DNA from 2 places in the Ruegeria sp. HKCCD9138 genome. Region 1 is predicted to be linked to the other one. Evidence: riboswitches for the same ligand, from Rfam matches in the RefSeq annotation. Region 1 holds a riboswitch; the other holds the start of a gene.
What was found. A riboswitch is a leader RNA that binds a small molecule or an ion and turns the genes downstream of it on or off. The one in region 1 is predicted to bind cobalamin.
Positions count from the first base shown of each region.

Region 2: it holds a riboswitch for cobalamin, as region 1 does, so the genes downstream of both, AC2TEL_RS16725 (hypothetical protein) here and AC2TEL_RS00275 (CbtB domain-containing protein) in region 1, are expected to answer to the same signal.

Region 1 covers NZ_JBWVAZ010000001.1:51,156-58,514, forward strand. Annotated here, with positions in the region: gene AC2TEL_RS00245 (CaiB/BaiF CoA transferase family protein) at 1-689, opposite strand, end outside; gene AC2TEL_RS00250 (thiamine pyrophosphate-binding protein) at 676-2,295, opposite strand; gene AC2TEL_RS00255 (DUF302 domain-containing protein) at 2,375-2,833, opposite strand; gene AC2TEL_RS00260 (DUF1636 family protein) at 2,983-3,327, shown strand; gene AC2TEL_RS00265 (hypothetical protein) at 3,324-3,818, opposite strand; gene AC2TEL_RS00270 (CbtA family protein) at 3,881-4,579, opposite strand; gene AC2TEL_RS00275 (CbtB domain-containing protein) at 4,584-4,754, opposite strand; cobalamin riboswitch at 4,790-4,996, opposite strand; gene cobF (precorrin-6A synthase (deacetylating)) at 5,040-5,783, opposite strand; gene cobA (uroporphyrinogen-III C-methyltransferase) at 5,776-6,504, opposite strand; gene AC2TEL_RS00290 (cobyrinic acid a,c-diamide synthase CobB) at 6,501-7,359, opposite strand, start outside.
Region 2 covers NZ_JBWVAZ010000010.1:132,392-139,750, reverse strand. Annotated here, with positions in the region: gene AC2TEL_RS16745 (bifunctional 2',3'-cyclic-nucleotide 2'-phosphodiesterase/3'-nucleotidase) at 1-280, shown strand, start outside; RNA gene ffs (signal recognition particle sRNA small type) at 320-418, shown strand; gene rsgA (ribosome small subunit-dependent GTPase A) at 580-1,608, shown strand; gene AC2TEL_RS16730 (alpha/beta hydrolase family protein) at 1,638-2,498, opposite strand; cobalamin riboswitch at 2,664-2,886, shown strand; gene AC2TEL_RS16725 (hypothetical protein) at 2,978-3,385, shown strand; gene AC2TEL_RS16720 (protein-tyrosine phosphatase family protein) at 3,387-3,890, opposite strand; gene AC2TEL_RS16715 (DNA polymerase III subunit gamma/tau) at 4,029-5,786, shown strand; gene AC2TEL_RS16710 (TauD/TfdA dioxygenase family protein) at 5,876-6,745, shown strand; gene AC2TEL_RS16705 (YbaB/EbfC family nucleoid-associated protein) at 6,975-7,319, shown strand.

The DNA of each region.
Region 1 (7,359 bases):
CCCGAGGTCAGATAGTTCACCCCTTCGTTGATCAGCCATGCGACCTGCGCGTCGACCAGCGCCAGATCGATCTGTTGACCCTCGCCGGTTTGGTCGCGGTGCCGCAGGGCGGCCAGAATCCCGACGCAGGCATACATTCCGCACATGACATCGGCAATGCCGACACCAACTTTCATCGGCGGTCCTTCGGGGTCTCCGGTAAGAGACATGATCCCGCCATAGCCTTGCGCCATCAGGTCATAGCCCGGTTTCGAAGCGTTTGGTCCGGTCTGGCCATAACCCGAAATCGAGCAGTAGACCAATCCCGGAAGCTCCGCCGACAGAGTTGCATAGTCCAGCCCGTATTTGGCCAGACCTCCGGGTTTGAAATTCTCGATCAAAACATCCGCGTGTCTCGCCAACCGCCGGATTTCGGTCTGACCTTCAGGTGTGGCAATGTCGACGGCAACCGATTTTTTGTTTCGGTTCGAGGACATGAAATAGGCGCTCAGGTCCGATGGGTTGCCATCTGTGCCCAGTGCGTATGGCGGGCCCCATTGTCGAGTGTCGTCGCCGCCGGTAGCAGGATTTTCGATCTTGATGACACTCGCGCCCAGATCTCCCAGCAGCTGCGTACAGGTGGGCCCAGCCAGAATGCGGCTAAGATCCAAAACCTTGACACCCTTCAGGGGGCCTTCAGATGCGGCCATCGTAACCTCCGCGGTCGATTACTGCTGCGATAACCGTGAATTTGTCGGCGTTCACTGCCTCGTTCAGCGTTGCGCGCAGCTCTGTCCGGTTGCGCACTGTATGTCCATAGCCACCGAACGCCCGACCCATAGCGGCAAAATCGTGATGGTCGAAATCCACGCCGCGGTTTCCCATCTGGCGTTGACGCTGCTTCAGTTCGATCAAGGCAAGGCTGGCATCCACGAAGACCAGGAAGATGGGATTGCCGCCCATTTCCGCGGCTGTCGAAAGTTCTCCGGCCACCATCAGGAACCCGGCATCGCCGGAAAAGCTGATCACCGGGCGCTCGGGCTCGACCAGCTTCAGACCGATCGCCATCGGCACTGCGCAACCCATGGTGCAGAGCGCCGAAGACTGGATCAGCCCGCGCTCCTCGAAACACTCCCACATCTGGCTCAGTAGAATGCGGTGCGCGCCGCTGTCCGCTGTTGCCAGAGATTCAGGCGGCAGTGTTTCGCGGGTTTCAGCGATGATGGCGGCCGGTCCCCAGTCCTCATCTGTCGGAAAGGCTTTGGTCAGCGCTTCTTTGATTTGTGAAGGTTCGCCTCCGGACCAGGTTTCACGGGCCGGATTTCCCTTGGCAATGGCCTCCAGCGTCGCGTTGGTGTCGGCGACCAGGTTCAACCCAGCCTGATGCATGTAGTGATCGTTTATCACGGCCGAGATGTCGATGACGCGTTTATCATCCGGATCCCAGATCTCGCGCCAACCGGGACGCATTTCGATCGGATCGTATCCGAGGCACAGGATCAGATCTGCCTGCTCCACCAACGGCACCAGATGCTTGTCCGCAAGCGGCGACAGACCCGCGCCACCTAGACAGAGCGGATGATCCTCGGGAACAACACCCTTGGCCTTGTACGTCGTGACAAACGGGATACCAAAATGTTCCAGAAATGCCCGAACGACACAGCGCGAGTTGTCATATAGAATGTCCAGTCCCAGAATCGCGATGGGGCGTTCCGCCTCGGCAACCCAACGGCGGGCCTTTTCCAGACATTCGCCTTCGGGCGCGACTGGCGCCACCTTTGCCAACCTGCGTCGTTTCAAACTGGTCACCGGGGTGTCCGCGACCGAGATCGGCACGTCGACATGCACCGGGCCGGGGCGTGGTTGCATCGCAAGCGAGACGGCCTTGTCTGCAACGACGTCAGCGCCTTCGGCCGTAAGCAGATATGTGCCCTTGGTAATCGAGCGATAGACCCGAGAGTGATCCATAACCTGATGGGTGTAGGTCAGCGCCTCATCCGCATCGACGCAGCCCGTCAGCACGATCATCGGCACCCGGTCCTGCAACGCGTTCGCGACCACGTTGATCCCGTTCATCGCACCGGGGCCCAGCGTGGCGACCAGGATCGCCGGAGCCCCGTCACGGTGATGCACGGCCTCGGCCATGAAGCCAGCGGCGTTTTCATGTTTGGTCAGGTGAAATGCGATGCCTGCTTTTTCAAGCGCGTCGACCAGTGTCAGAACCTCGCCACCGGGCATACCGAATGCATGGCGGCAACCGGCCTCAAACAACCGTTCGGCCAATAGATCCGCAGCGCGGGGAGAAGGGTCCTGCATCAGTCATGCTCCGAATTGAATGTTGGCAAGCAGATTGCGGAGGACGCCCCCGGACGCAAGGTGGATCACGCCAGTGTGACTATTTGACTGCGCTTTCGGCCACGGCCTGAAACTTGATGTCCAATTCCTCGGCAATATCGGCCAATTCCTGACCGCCCTCGGCCGCATAGGGCGCAAAGACAAAGCTGGGCGTTTTGTAGGACAGCGTGGCCGTGCGGTCGTCATTTTCGGTCACATAAAACCGTATTGGTGCTTCGATCATGGCTGCGGTCGAAGTCCCAAGTACCCGCACTGCGTAGTCATTGTTGAACGCCCCAATCACCAGATTTCCGGGAATGGCGATCCCTCTGGCCGCCGCTGCCTTGGTGGGTCCGGCTTGTGTGACAACGATCAGACCATTTTCTTTCACTGCAGTCTTAGTGGCGTCCACCAGTTGCTCATAGCTCTTGTCGGTAGGGTAGACAGCCCATCCGGCCAAGGGTTCTTGGGCCAGCGTGGGAACGGCCAGCATACACAAAACGGGTAACAATGCCTTCATGACCGCGCCTCCCTTGGATCGGTAGCGTGATTGTTGCCCGAAATTGCGAGGTGGTGCACTCACATTCCTGTGTATCAAAACGCGACAGAGGCTTGCTCTGTAGTCGCGAAACCCGCAGAAACGCGTGAACGTTTCCGAACGAGGCCAAATTGGACAAGATTCGTTTGCTGATCTGTGAAAGCTGTGCGGGCACGCGCGATCGCGATGCTGAACGTCGGGCAGTGCAAGCTGCGTTGACCATTGTCGGGCTGGACGACAGGGTCGAGGTCGGAGCTCATGCCTGCTTCAGCGGTTGCGACAGCCCTACCACGCTGGCTTTGCAGGGGCAGGGGATGGCTTCATACGTCTTCACGGGGATTGATGCTGTCGCTGACGCAGAAGACATCGCTGCAACATGTCGGGCGTTTTTGGACAGCCCCTCGGGTTGGATTGAAGACGCCCGGCCATGCGGGCGTCTTCGGATGTGTCTGCGTGCGCGTGTTCCGGCGCTTTAGTTGACCTGAACCGTGACGGCAGTGCTGACCGGTACGTTGTCGACCGTCAGCGGGCTGTGGCTGTTTGCGTTCAGCGAAACCGAAACCTCGACTTCACCCTTCGGCAGGTCGGGAATATGCATCCAGTTGCCATAAAGGCGCGCCAGCTTCTCGCCATTCACATAGACATGGGCGTGACCCTCGCCGTCATTGTCAGCCTTCGATGCGTTTTCCGGCGAGAACCGGAAGTTCTGAGGCATGACGTGCAGGTTCCAGCCGGCCATCGGGTCCTGTGTCAGCGCGATTTCCAAACCGGGTGCATTCGGACCGGATGGCAGGTTTACGGCGGTGGAATGGTCGTGCGCCATCGCCTCGGCATGGGCGCTGCCGTGATGGGAAGGATCGGAATGGTCATGACCGTCGAAAGTGACGCCATTGGCTGCGGCCAGCACAAATCCAGCGCCTCCGCCAAAGACCAGACCAATTGCAAACAGAGCAAGTGAGCGGGACATTTCTTATCCTTGAAAAACAATAGCCCGCCGGGGTTTGCCCGGCGGGCGCGTCATGCAGTCGATCAGGCGCTTGCTTCGGCGTGCTTGGCTTCTCTCTGCCAGAAATACCCGGCAAAAGACCCAACCAGTACCCAGGCCACCAAACCGATGCCAAAGGCGCGTGCTGCGAACAGCGCGCCGATTTCGGTTGGAACAGGCCCGGTGAAGACATCCGGTTCCGGTGCGCCGATCACATGCGGGGCCAGCAGCAGCGCGGCAGCAACAACATAGCTGATGAGATTACCGCCAAAGGCGATCAGCCACATGGCAACACCCGCTGCGGCCACCGTTGCGAACCACCAGACCTGCCGGGCATAGACATCAGCCGCGGCAACGCCGGGAACTTCCGGTGCCAGCGTAAAGCCTGGCGCCAGGTGAAAGGCGACAAAGCCCGCAAGCCCCCACAGAACGCCGGTGCGGCCATCGACCTTATGCCCAAGACCTTCGGTCACCGACATCAGCGCAACCAGCACCAGCGCATAGCCGGTATAGGTCAGCATCGTGAAAATCACGCTCAGCGCGTCGCGGGTCAGGTCCGAGAACATGCCCGGCAACTCGGGGTGGGCAGAGACGGCTTCGGCTCCGAAATGAACCAGCTCACCGGATTCATACAGTTCGGCGTGCAACAGAACCGGTTGCACAAACGCAAGCTGCAGCAGAGCGGCAATCAGCCCCGCTGCAGCACCAGCGAACAACGCGCTGGTCAGAATGCGACTGAACATTGTCTCAGTGGCAGGGGAAGCCGGTTGCGTGGCGCACGTCATGCGCTGCGTCATGCAGCGCAGCCGCCTGAACATGGCCGGTCAGGGTGATGATGCCCAGACCCAGTGCAACAGCGAACAGAGCCGAAAGTACACCTGTGCGAGCGACCGATGCCGTTTGAGTTTGTGTCGTCATATTTATCCTCCTGTGCCGCCGCACCCGACGGCCGGTGTTTCAATTTTCGCCTGGCAGGTCTCCTGGCTCGCGGGTCGGTGCCTCTGTTCGCCTTCCCCCCGGAACCGGGAGTGGCTGGTTGAACAGGGGCTCACCGCTTACAGTCGCGGGGGCGGCTTTGGATTTGACCTGCGTGCAGGCCGCACCAAATTCCCTCTTAGCATCCGGATGTCTCCGGCAGGACCAGACGGTTTCATTTAGCCGTGAAGGGCTCGTGCACGCAATGACCAAATGCGACGTTTTCGGTCAGATCCCGCGCTTTTTCAGCAGATAGACATCCATGATCCAGCCATGTTCCGCCCGAGCCCGCGCGCGGGTTTCAAGAATCTCGTGCGCCACGTCGGCCAACGGGCCCTTGATCAGAATCTCCTCCGCCATGCCCACGTAAGCGCCCCACCAGATGTCGAATTGGGCCATATCGAGGCATTGGAAAGAGCATTCTCCATCCAGCATGACAGCCACTTTCGAAGCAGCGTCCGGCCACCCTCCGTCTCGCAAACGCCGCCCTGTTGTCACCACATAGGGCGCGCCAATGTCGTTGATCGGAACGGCATGCGCGGCCGTCAGCGCCTGCAGTGCTGTTATGCCGGGAACCACGCGCGTTTTCGGCTGTGGGTCGAGGCGCGAGGCGATCCGAAGCGAACTGTCGTAGAGCGAAGGATCACCCCAGATCAGCAAGGCGACGGTGCGAGCTTCTGGGTGAGCGTCAATCGCCTCACGCCAGCGTTCGGCTATCGCGTCGTGCCATTCATCCACACCGCGCAGGTAACCATCTTCGGCCCGTCGTTTTGGGATGTCGAAATAGGCGGTCCTTGGTGGCTTGTCCGCGACCTGTGCGATGATCTGCTCCCGAATACCAGCCAGATCCGCCTTGTTTTCACCTTTGCGGGGAATCAGGATCAGATCGGCCTCTCGGATCGCCTGCGCGCCCTGAAACGTGACATGATCGGGATTGCCGGTGCCAATGCCAATGAGGTTCAGTTCAATCATCGTCAAACTCTGCCAACGGGCCGTACAGGATCAGGGCCGGGGCCGTACCGATCTCGGTTTTCAGTTTTTCGGACAATGCGCCGATGGTAGAGCGATGCAGAACCTGATCCGGTGTCGAGACCGACTCCGCCATAAGTGCCGGGGTATCCAGAGGCAGACCGTGCGCATGCAGTGTTTCGACCAGCAGCGGAAAGGTGCGTTTTCCCATGAAAACAACCGAAGTCGCACCGGGATCGGCCAGCGCAGGCAAGTTCAGGTCCTCCGGCAATTTGCCGCTGACATCGTGGCCGGTGACAAACTGCACGCGCCGCGCTGTCAGTCGCCGGGTCAGCGGAATTCCCGCCGCAGCGGCCGCTGCTACCGCTGATGGAATGCCTGGAATGATCTCATATTTGATCCCGGCTTCGCGCAGCGCGACTAGCTCTTCCTCCAGGCGCCCGAACATCCCGCCATCGCCTGATTTCAGGCGCACCACATGCTGCCCGGTCTGCGCATATTCCACCAACAAGCGGCTGACATGATCCTGCTTGGGCGAGGGGCGGCCAGCACGTTTGCCTACACCGACCAAATCGGCATCCGAGCGTGCATGGCTCAGAATGGGTCCGCTGCTGAGGTCGTCGAACAACACCGCGTCCGCCTTTTGCATTCGATCAACGGCCTTGAGCGTCAACAATTCCGGATCACCCGGACCCGAACCTATGAAGCTGACGAATCCGCTCATGCCGACGCCTCTGCAATCAGGTGGAAAAAGGTGCCGGTGACATTGCCACGCTGTGAGCCCGTTTGCGGCCCCTCCGCGCCTTCGGCATCAAAGACACGCGCCAGCGGCGCGTCCGGCTGTTCAACAATCGACGAATAGTGGAACTCATGCCCGCGCAGCGCTGTTCCGGCTGCAAAGCCAGGCATCGGCGCCAGCAATTCGGCCCGGCGATAGCCGAGGTTGAACTTGCGCTTTTCATAGGAAGTCACCAGACCCAGCAGTCCCGCCATCCGGTGCGAGGTTCCTTCCTTGTCCACCAGAACCTCTCCCAGAGCCATATATCCGCCGCATTCGCCGTGCACGGGCTTGGTTCCGGCGTGCTTGCGCAATCCGCTCAGGAACGTGTCGGCAGCGGCCAGAGTACCTGCGTGCAATTCGGGGTAGCCTCCGGGCAACCAGACCAGATCCGCGTCCGGTGCAGGCGCTTCGTCTGCCAAAGGAGAAAACGGCAGAATCTCCGCCCCTGCACTGCTCCACCCTTCCAGAAGATGTGGGTAGGTAAATGAAAACGCTTCGTCCCGAGCCAGTGCGATCCGTTGCGCCGGAGGGCGCGGCAGCGCGGCTGACGATGGCCCAACCGGGCCTGAGGAGGCCGCCTCCTTGATCGCCTCAAGGTCCACATGTTCGCGCAGGAATGCAGCGTATCCTGCAATGGCGCTTTCCAGATCAGGATGCTCGACGGCCTGAATCAGGCCCAGATGCCGTTCGGGCAGGGTCAGATCGCCACGCCGTGGAAGGACCCCCAGAACCGGCAGGCCGGCCCGCTCCATCCCCAACCGGGTCAGGCGTTCGTGCCTTGGACTGGCGCAACGGTTC
Region 2 (7,359 bases), on a different contig from region 1:
TGGTGGTGGGCATTTTCCGATGATTGCACAAACGATTTCAATCGAACTGCCCCCCCTGCGCGTTCAGGACATCCTTCGGGACTATCTGGCGAAACAACTGCCCGACGAGCTTTTGGCCGGCGCGCCACAGCCATTCAGTCTGACCCCCCTTGGTGGTGCAAATGCCATTTTGGAAACCGGCACGGCCGCGGAAGCTCATTTGGACGAGTTGTCAGGCTTTGCGCCCCGAGTTCTGGGCCTGAACGCCACGGGGTTTCTTCAAATCGAACTGACGCTCTGACGGGTTGTCATTTCCGGTTTGTGCGCCTATATCCATCGATGAGAGGTTGGCGCGGGCGAGCGCCTCGCCAACCTGGTCAGGTCCGGAAGGAAGCAGCCACAACGAGCCCCGCTTGGGTCGATGTCCAACCTCTCACTTATCCGAACCATCAGCCGCAGGAGGGCGTTTATGATTGTAGCAATGACCCTTCAGGCAACGCGGTTCTGATTTCACCCATCAACTCGACTGCCTGAACACATCGCCCGCAGATGCGCGTTCGCCATTTGCTGGGCTTTCTGTACCTGAACACAGGCAGACCAATGTCATTTACCCTTTCGGACCTGGGATGGTCCTCTCATTTCGCCGCGCAGCAAGCGGCACACCCTAAGTTGAATCCATTCCGCGTAACGGCGGTTCATCGTGATCGGTTGTTTGGGCACCACCCGAACAGAGAAGCAGCTTTGTTGACCGGAGGCCGCCAGACGGGCGATTTCGCGGTCGGCGATTGGGTGCTGTGCGATGCGCAAAACCGCGTTCAGCGTCTGCTGGATCGTCGCAGCCTTCTGAAGCGCCGTGCCGCCGGAACCGGGGCTGACACGCAATTGATTGCTGCAAATGTGGATGTTCTGTTCATCGTCAGCTCATGCAACGCAGATTTCAACCTTGCGCGGCTGGAACGTTACCTCGCACTGGCCCATCAGGCGGGGTGTTTCCCGGTCATCGTTTTGACCAAGGCGGATATCTGTGAAAGCGCTGAGCAATACGTGGATCAGGCGCAAGCGCTGTCCCCACTTCAGACCGTGTTGTCAGTGAACTCGTTGAACGCGCAAGACGTACACCGCGTGCTGGATTGGTGCCCGTCCGGTCAAACGGCTGCATTGGTTGGGTCCTCCGGTGTTGGGAAAACGACGCTCGCGAATGTCATGACCGGATCGCAGGACTCGACCGCCGATATTCGTGAGGACGACGCGCGCGGTCGGCACACCACAACAGCACGAGCCCTGTACCGGATGCGAAATGGTGGCTGGCTGATCGACACGCCGGGTATGCGTGCCCTTCGGTTGCTGGACGCAAAAGATGGCGTGGATGAGGTCTTTTCCGACATTGTTGAGCTGGCACAGAACTGCCGCTTTTCCGATTGCGAACACCAGACCGAACCCGGCTGCGCCGTCCTCGGCGCAGTGGACGAAGGCACCCTGAACCCTGACCGGCTGGTTCGATGGCGCAAATTGCGGCGAGAGGACATGCGCAATTCCGATACCGTGGCGCAAGCCCGTGCCCGTGATAAGGCATTCGGGAAAATGGTGCGCAATGCGACGCGCGGCAAACCCTCGCGCACCGGGCTTTGACAAGATGGGGCGCCGAGACCCGGCGTCCCTTACTTCTCGATCAATCGGGGCCAGACAGCCGCACTTCGGCGCGCAAAGACCCCGATATGACCAATGCCGGTCAGCCCAGTGTCCTGCGGGTCGATGAGGATGCGATTGGCGTCTGGTCCATAAAGATCAGCCAGCCTCCAGACCGCGTTGGGCGGAACCATTTGATCGTCGGTGAATGCGAACAGATCAACCGGTCCTCCGGCCCGGGACCAATCTACCGCGGGCAGGCTGGAACCGGTCTCGGGCACATAGCTGGATGGTGATGTGCACCACTTGCGCCACTGCCAATACACTTGCGGCGGAAGATCCGAGCCGAAGCCAAGCGCCTTGCCGGGCAGATAGCCCAGCATATGCACGGCCAACGGCGCGTGGCCATACCAGAACAACCCGGCCAGCCCGCGATAGGGCCACGGGTGATCTGACAACGTGACCAAGCCCGAGCAAACGCAGATCATTCGGTCGATCATCTCGATATCCGGCTGCAAAGGACCGAGCATTCCACCGACCGAGTGGCCGATTGTCCAGTGTTGCGCGTTCGGAAACCGTCGTCGCATCTCGGCCCGGGCCGCGGGCATATCGACCAGTGCCCAATCTGCCATTGTGACTGTCGATTCCTTCAATCGGCCCGAAAGGGAATGGCCGAAATCCCGATAATCATATGTCAGACAGGCCATACCCCGTTCGGCTGCAAGCCACTGCGCGAAATGCCGATAATAATCCCTTGGCACCCCGGTCGCGCTGTTCAGCACAACAACGGTTTGCGGGTCGGAATGCGGTAAATACAAACGCCCCGACAGCATGGCCGGCCCCGAAGGGAACCGAATATCTTCGGCAATCACCGTATACCGAGCGTCCAACATCTGTTCTCCAGCCCTAACTGAACCGATCAGTTCACTCGCTCAATCGGCCCTATCCACCCCTCCGAGTCAAGGCCGGATTAAGGTGACCAAACGTCCACTTACCGCGCTGAAAAAGTCTCGCGAACCATTGAATGGCCAATCTGCTTGACTCGGCCACACTGCAACCGCTAGCGATGCGGTGATGGTTCCCGCGCCCTCTCACGATGGCCGGGATGAAAAGGGAACGCGGTGCGGTCCACCCCGGTTGATCCGGTTGGGACCAAGTCCGCGACTGCCCCCGCAACTGTAAGCGGAGAGCGATGCCGAAACACCACTGACCGAAAGGTTGGGAAGGTCGGCAAAGCAGCGACCCGCAAGTCAGGAGACCTGCCATCAGAACTTGAAACCGAAACTCGGGCGGGGTGTCCGGGCGGGGTTTGGTCGCAGGATGCAGCCTTTCCCGATCTCTCACCCTTCGTCCCACGCGCGGAGGGCGCAGCATGATCTGGAAGACCGAGACACATCAATTCACAGCTACCATTTGCCAGCGCACCGGCAAAACCTGCCCCGCGCTCGCCCGCATGGCGCGCGCCATGGTTCAAGCCGTTGCAGCAGCAGGGCATTCGACCACGAATGAGTTCGAAATCGAAGGCAGTTCGGACCTGACACACTGCCCGCAAGGATGTTCCGCCCGCTTTCGCGCGCGACCTGACCAGGTGAGAATTTATTGCGGCGCGGATCCCGAAACCAGTTCTGACAGGTTGGATGATTACGCCGAGCTGATGTTTGGAACAGAGCTGACGTCCCTGCCCTCTCAGGCGATCAGCAACCCGCCCTGCGCATTACTGGAAGCGGTAGCGCTGGCGCCCAGCCATCCGGTGCAGGCGGAAGCCTTCGCAACGGCCTGACCTATTGCGAATAAGGTGCGCGGGCGGCTCCCACGGCCCAGCGCATCTGCCCGTCAGTTTCGACGGCACAGGGGCGAATTGCGCGTAGTCGGGACAGCGCCGCCTGGGGCGCTTCACCGTTTTCCACCATCAATCGCAGAACCACCATTCCGGATCGACCACACCCGCCACGACAATGCACCAGGACCCGACCTCCGTGCGACAAAGTCCTCAGCACGGTCTTGCTAACTACCGGCCATCGCTCGACTATTTCGGCTGGTGGTGATCCGAAATCCTCGATGGGCAGATGAACCCACCGGACCCCATTGCTTTTGACGTCCTGGCCAAAACTTCCAGCTCCTCCTTGCGTCAACTCGGCCGCAGAGGTCATAGAGATTACGATGTCCGGCGCCCAGTTTCTGAGCGTGTCCAGATCGGCGGCGTAGTCTCCACCGCGCCCCGGAAGGGGTGACAACGCCAACGTGCCGCCGCCAAGCGGCAAGTCGTAGATTTCAAACTGAGCCATCGGGGTTCCAATTTCACCTTGCCGGCAGGTTCTATCCCGACCCGGCGACATTCAAAACAAATTTCGTTCCGCCCTGCGGTGGACGCGGAGGTCGGGGCGCTCTACGCTGCGGCGTAACTCGAATCCGCCAGAGCAGACATGACCGACACGCCCAGCCCCGCCTATCAGGTTCTCGCCCGCAAGTATCGCCCGGAAACCTTTGCAGACCTGGTTGGCCAGGATGCCATGGTGCGCACGCTCAAAAACGCGTTCGAGGCGGACCGGATCGCGCAGGCCTTCGTCATGACCGGCATTCGCGGGACCGGTAAGACAACGACCGCCCGCATCATTGCGAAAGGCATGAACTGCATCGGTCCTGACGGAAATGGCGGCCCCACGACCGAACCCTGCGGAAAATGCGAACACTGCGTAGCGATCATGGAAGGCCGCCATGTCGACGTGATGGAGATGGACGCTGCCAGTCGCACCGGTGTCAACGACATCCGCGAGATCATCGACAGCGTCCGCTACCGCGCGGCTTCAGCCCGCTACAAGATCTATATCATCGACGAGGTTCACATGCTGTCGACCAGCGCGTTCAACGCGCTGCTCAAGACGCTGGAAGAACCGCCCGAACATGTGAAGTTCATCTTCGCCACAACCGAAATTCGCAAGGTTCCGGTGACGGTTCTGTCCCGGTGCCAGCGATTTGATCTGCGCCGGATCGAACCCGAAGACATGATCGGCCTTTTGCGCAAGATCGCGGATGCAGAAGGTGCGCAGATTGCCGAGGACGCGCTGGCCCTGATCACCCGCGCTGCGGAAGGGTCCGCACGCGACGCAACCTCGCTGCTGGATCAGGCCATTTCCCATGGAGCAGGAGAAACCAGCGCCGATCAGGTCCGCGCCATGCTGGGGCTTGCCGATCGGGGCCGGGTATTGGACTTGATGGACATGATCCTGCGTGGGGATGCGGCGGGCGCCCTGACCGAGTTGGGCGCTCAATATGCCGAAGGTGCGGATCCGCTGGCCGTTCTGCGCGATCTGGCCGAGATCACCCACTGGGTGTCGGTCGTCAAGATCACACCCGACGCTGCCGAAGACCCGACGGTTTCTCCCGATGAACGCGCGCGTGGCCAGCAGATGGCAGAGGCCCTGCCGATGCGTGTCCTCACGCGGATGTGGCAGATGCTGCTGAAGGCACTGGAAGAAGTCTCCGCCGCGCCAAACGCCATGATGGCCGCGGAAATGGCAGTTATCCGCCTGACCCATGTCGCGGATTTGCCAAGCCCGCAGGAACTGCTGAAACGCCTGCAAGACGTGCCTCCGCCGCCCAGTGGTGGGCCCGGCGGCGGTGTTTCCGCAACTGGGAATACCGCGCCTGTGACCCAACACACGGGGCAACCTGCCTATGCTGCATCGACGACCGGAAACAGCGGAGGACCCACGGCAGCTCTGGCACAGGACGTTCAGGCCGCGCTGGCACGCTATCCCACGTTCGATCATGTGGTCGAACTGATCCGCGCGAACCGGGATGGGGTCTTGCTTGAAGAAGTCAAAAGCTATCTCCGGCTGGTGGCTTACCAACCGGGCCGGATCGAGTTCCAACCCACCGAACGCGCCTCGGCCAATCTGGCTCAACGGCTCGGAACCGCGCTGCAAAGGTGGACCGGGAATAGATGGGCCGTGACCGTTGTGAACGAAGGCGGCGGCGAGACGATCTATGAGAAAGAGAACGCCGCCGAAGAAGCGCTGAAGAGCGAAGCCAAAGAGCATCCACTTGTGCAGGCCGTATTCGCTCAGTTCCCGAACGCCAAGATCACCAAAATCGAAACGCCCGAGCAACGCGCCGCCAAAGTCGAGACCGAAGCGCTGCCCGAGGTCGAAGACGAGTGGGACCCGTTCGAAGAGGATTGACCCGGCGCGCGCGCCATGTGTCGCAAATGAGGCAGATTGTTCCAGCGGACGATCGGACCCTGCCATTACGCAGATGATGGAGGAACTTGATGCACACAACACCGCTGCACCCCCGTTTCGGGTTGACCGTTCACGATGTCGATCTGCGCGCAGTCACCAAAGATAATTTGTACCCGGAGATCAGGCAGGCATTCGAGACCCATTCGGCGCTTCTGTTCCCTGCCCAATCGATCTCGGACGAGGATCACATTCGACTGGCCGAGCTTTTCGGCCCACTGGAAAATCGCGAGGCCATGGCAGCAGGCCGTCCTCTTGAGTTTGAGGTTCCCGAACTCACCAACCAGACCAAGGACGGGCTGCGCGCAAAGGATGACCTGCGCCTGCTGGACCTGCAGGCCAACATGTTGTGGCATACCGACAGCACATTTCTTCCAACCCCCGCATTGATCAATATCCTGACCGCCAAGATCGTACCGCCCAGCGGCGGTGAGACCGAGCTAGCCTCGACCCGAGCCGCCTGGGCCGACATGCCGGAGCGTCTGCGATCCGCCCTGAAGGACGCGATCGTCTGGCATCGCCTGTCACATTCCCGGTCGAAAATCTCGACCGATTTGGCGGCTTTGCCCTTCATGACCCGATGGCCCGACCGCCCCTGGCGCGCGATCTGGCCCAACCCCGTCACGGGCGAAGACGCGCTGTTCATCGCCTCTCATGCCTTCGCGATCGAGGGGCTGGGGCATGAGGAAAGCCAGACGATACTCGAGGACGCGTTGGCCTTCTGCACGCGACCGGAATATGTGTATTCGCACCAATGGGCCGTGGGCGACGTTCTGATCTGGGATGAGCGCGCAACCCTGCACCGGGGCCGCCCGTGGGATTATGGCCACCCACGCACGCTCAAATCCATCTGCTGTTCGGTGACAGCGACCGACGGATTGAATTCTGTTCGTGTGGTATGAACCCATTCCGAAAACCAAACCCTCCCGCGTCCGCCACGGGCCATCGGCTGACGCCGATTCCCCTGAGCGGCCTTGGGCCCGGCAGCGCGGGCAGAGCCCGCGCTGCCGGGCCCAAGGGGAGGAAAGGTCTTGCAAAAGACCTTGACGACAGGCGGGAGCACCCTCGCCCCTTGTGCCGCGCCGATGGCATCCGTATTTAGGCCTCAAACCGATTTACAGGAGACGATCGATGCTCAAAGGACTTGGCGGCTTGGGCGATATGGCCAAGATGATGAAATCCGCGCAGGATTTGCAGACAAAGATGACCGACATGCAGGAAGAACTGAACAACATGATGGTTGTCGGCGAATCCGGGGCCGGGCTCGTCAAGGCAACCGCAACCGCAAAGGGCGAGTTGAAAGGTCTGGATATTGACCCTTCGATCTTCAACGGTGACGACAAGGAAGTGGTCGAGGACCTGATCCTGGCCGCCATCAAAGACGCGCAATCCAAAGCGGCCGAACGCGCGCAGGAAGAAATGACCAAGCTGACGGAAAGCATGGGCTTGCCGAAAGACATCAAGCTTCCGTTCTGATACAAGCTCCTGACGGATCTTTGGCCGGGTGCAAATTGCC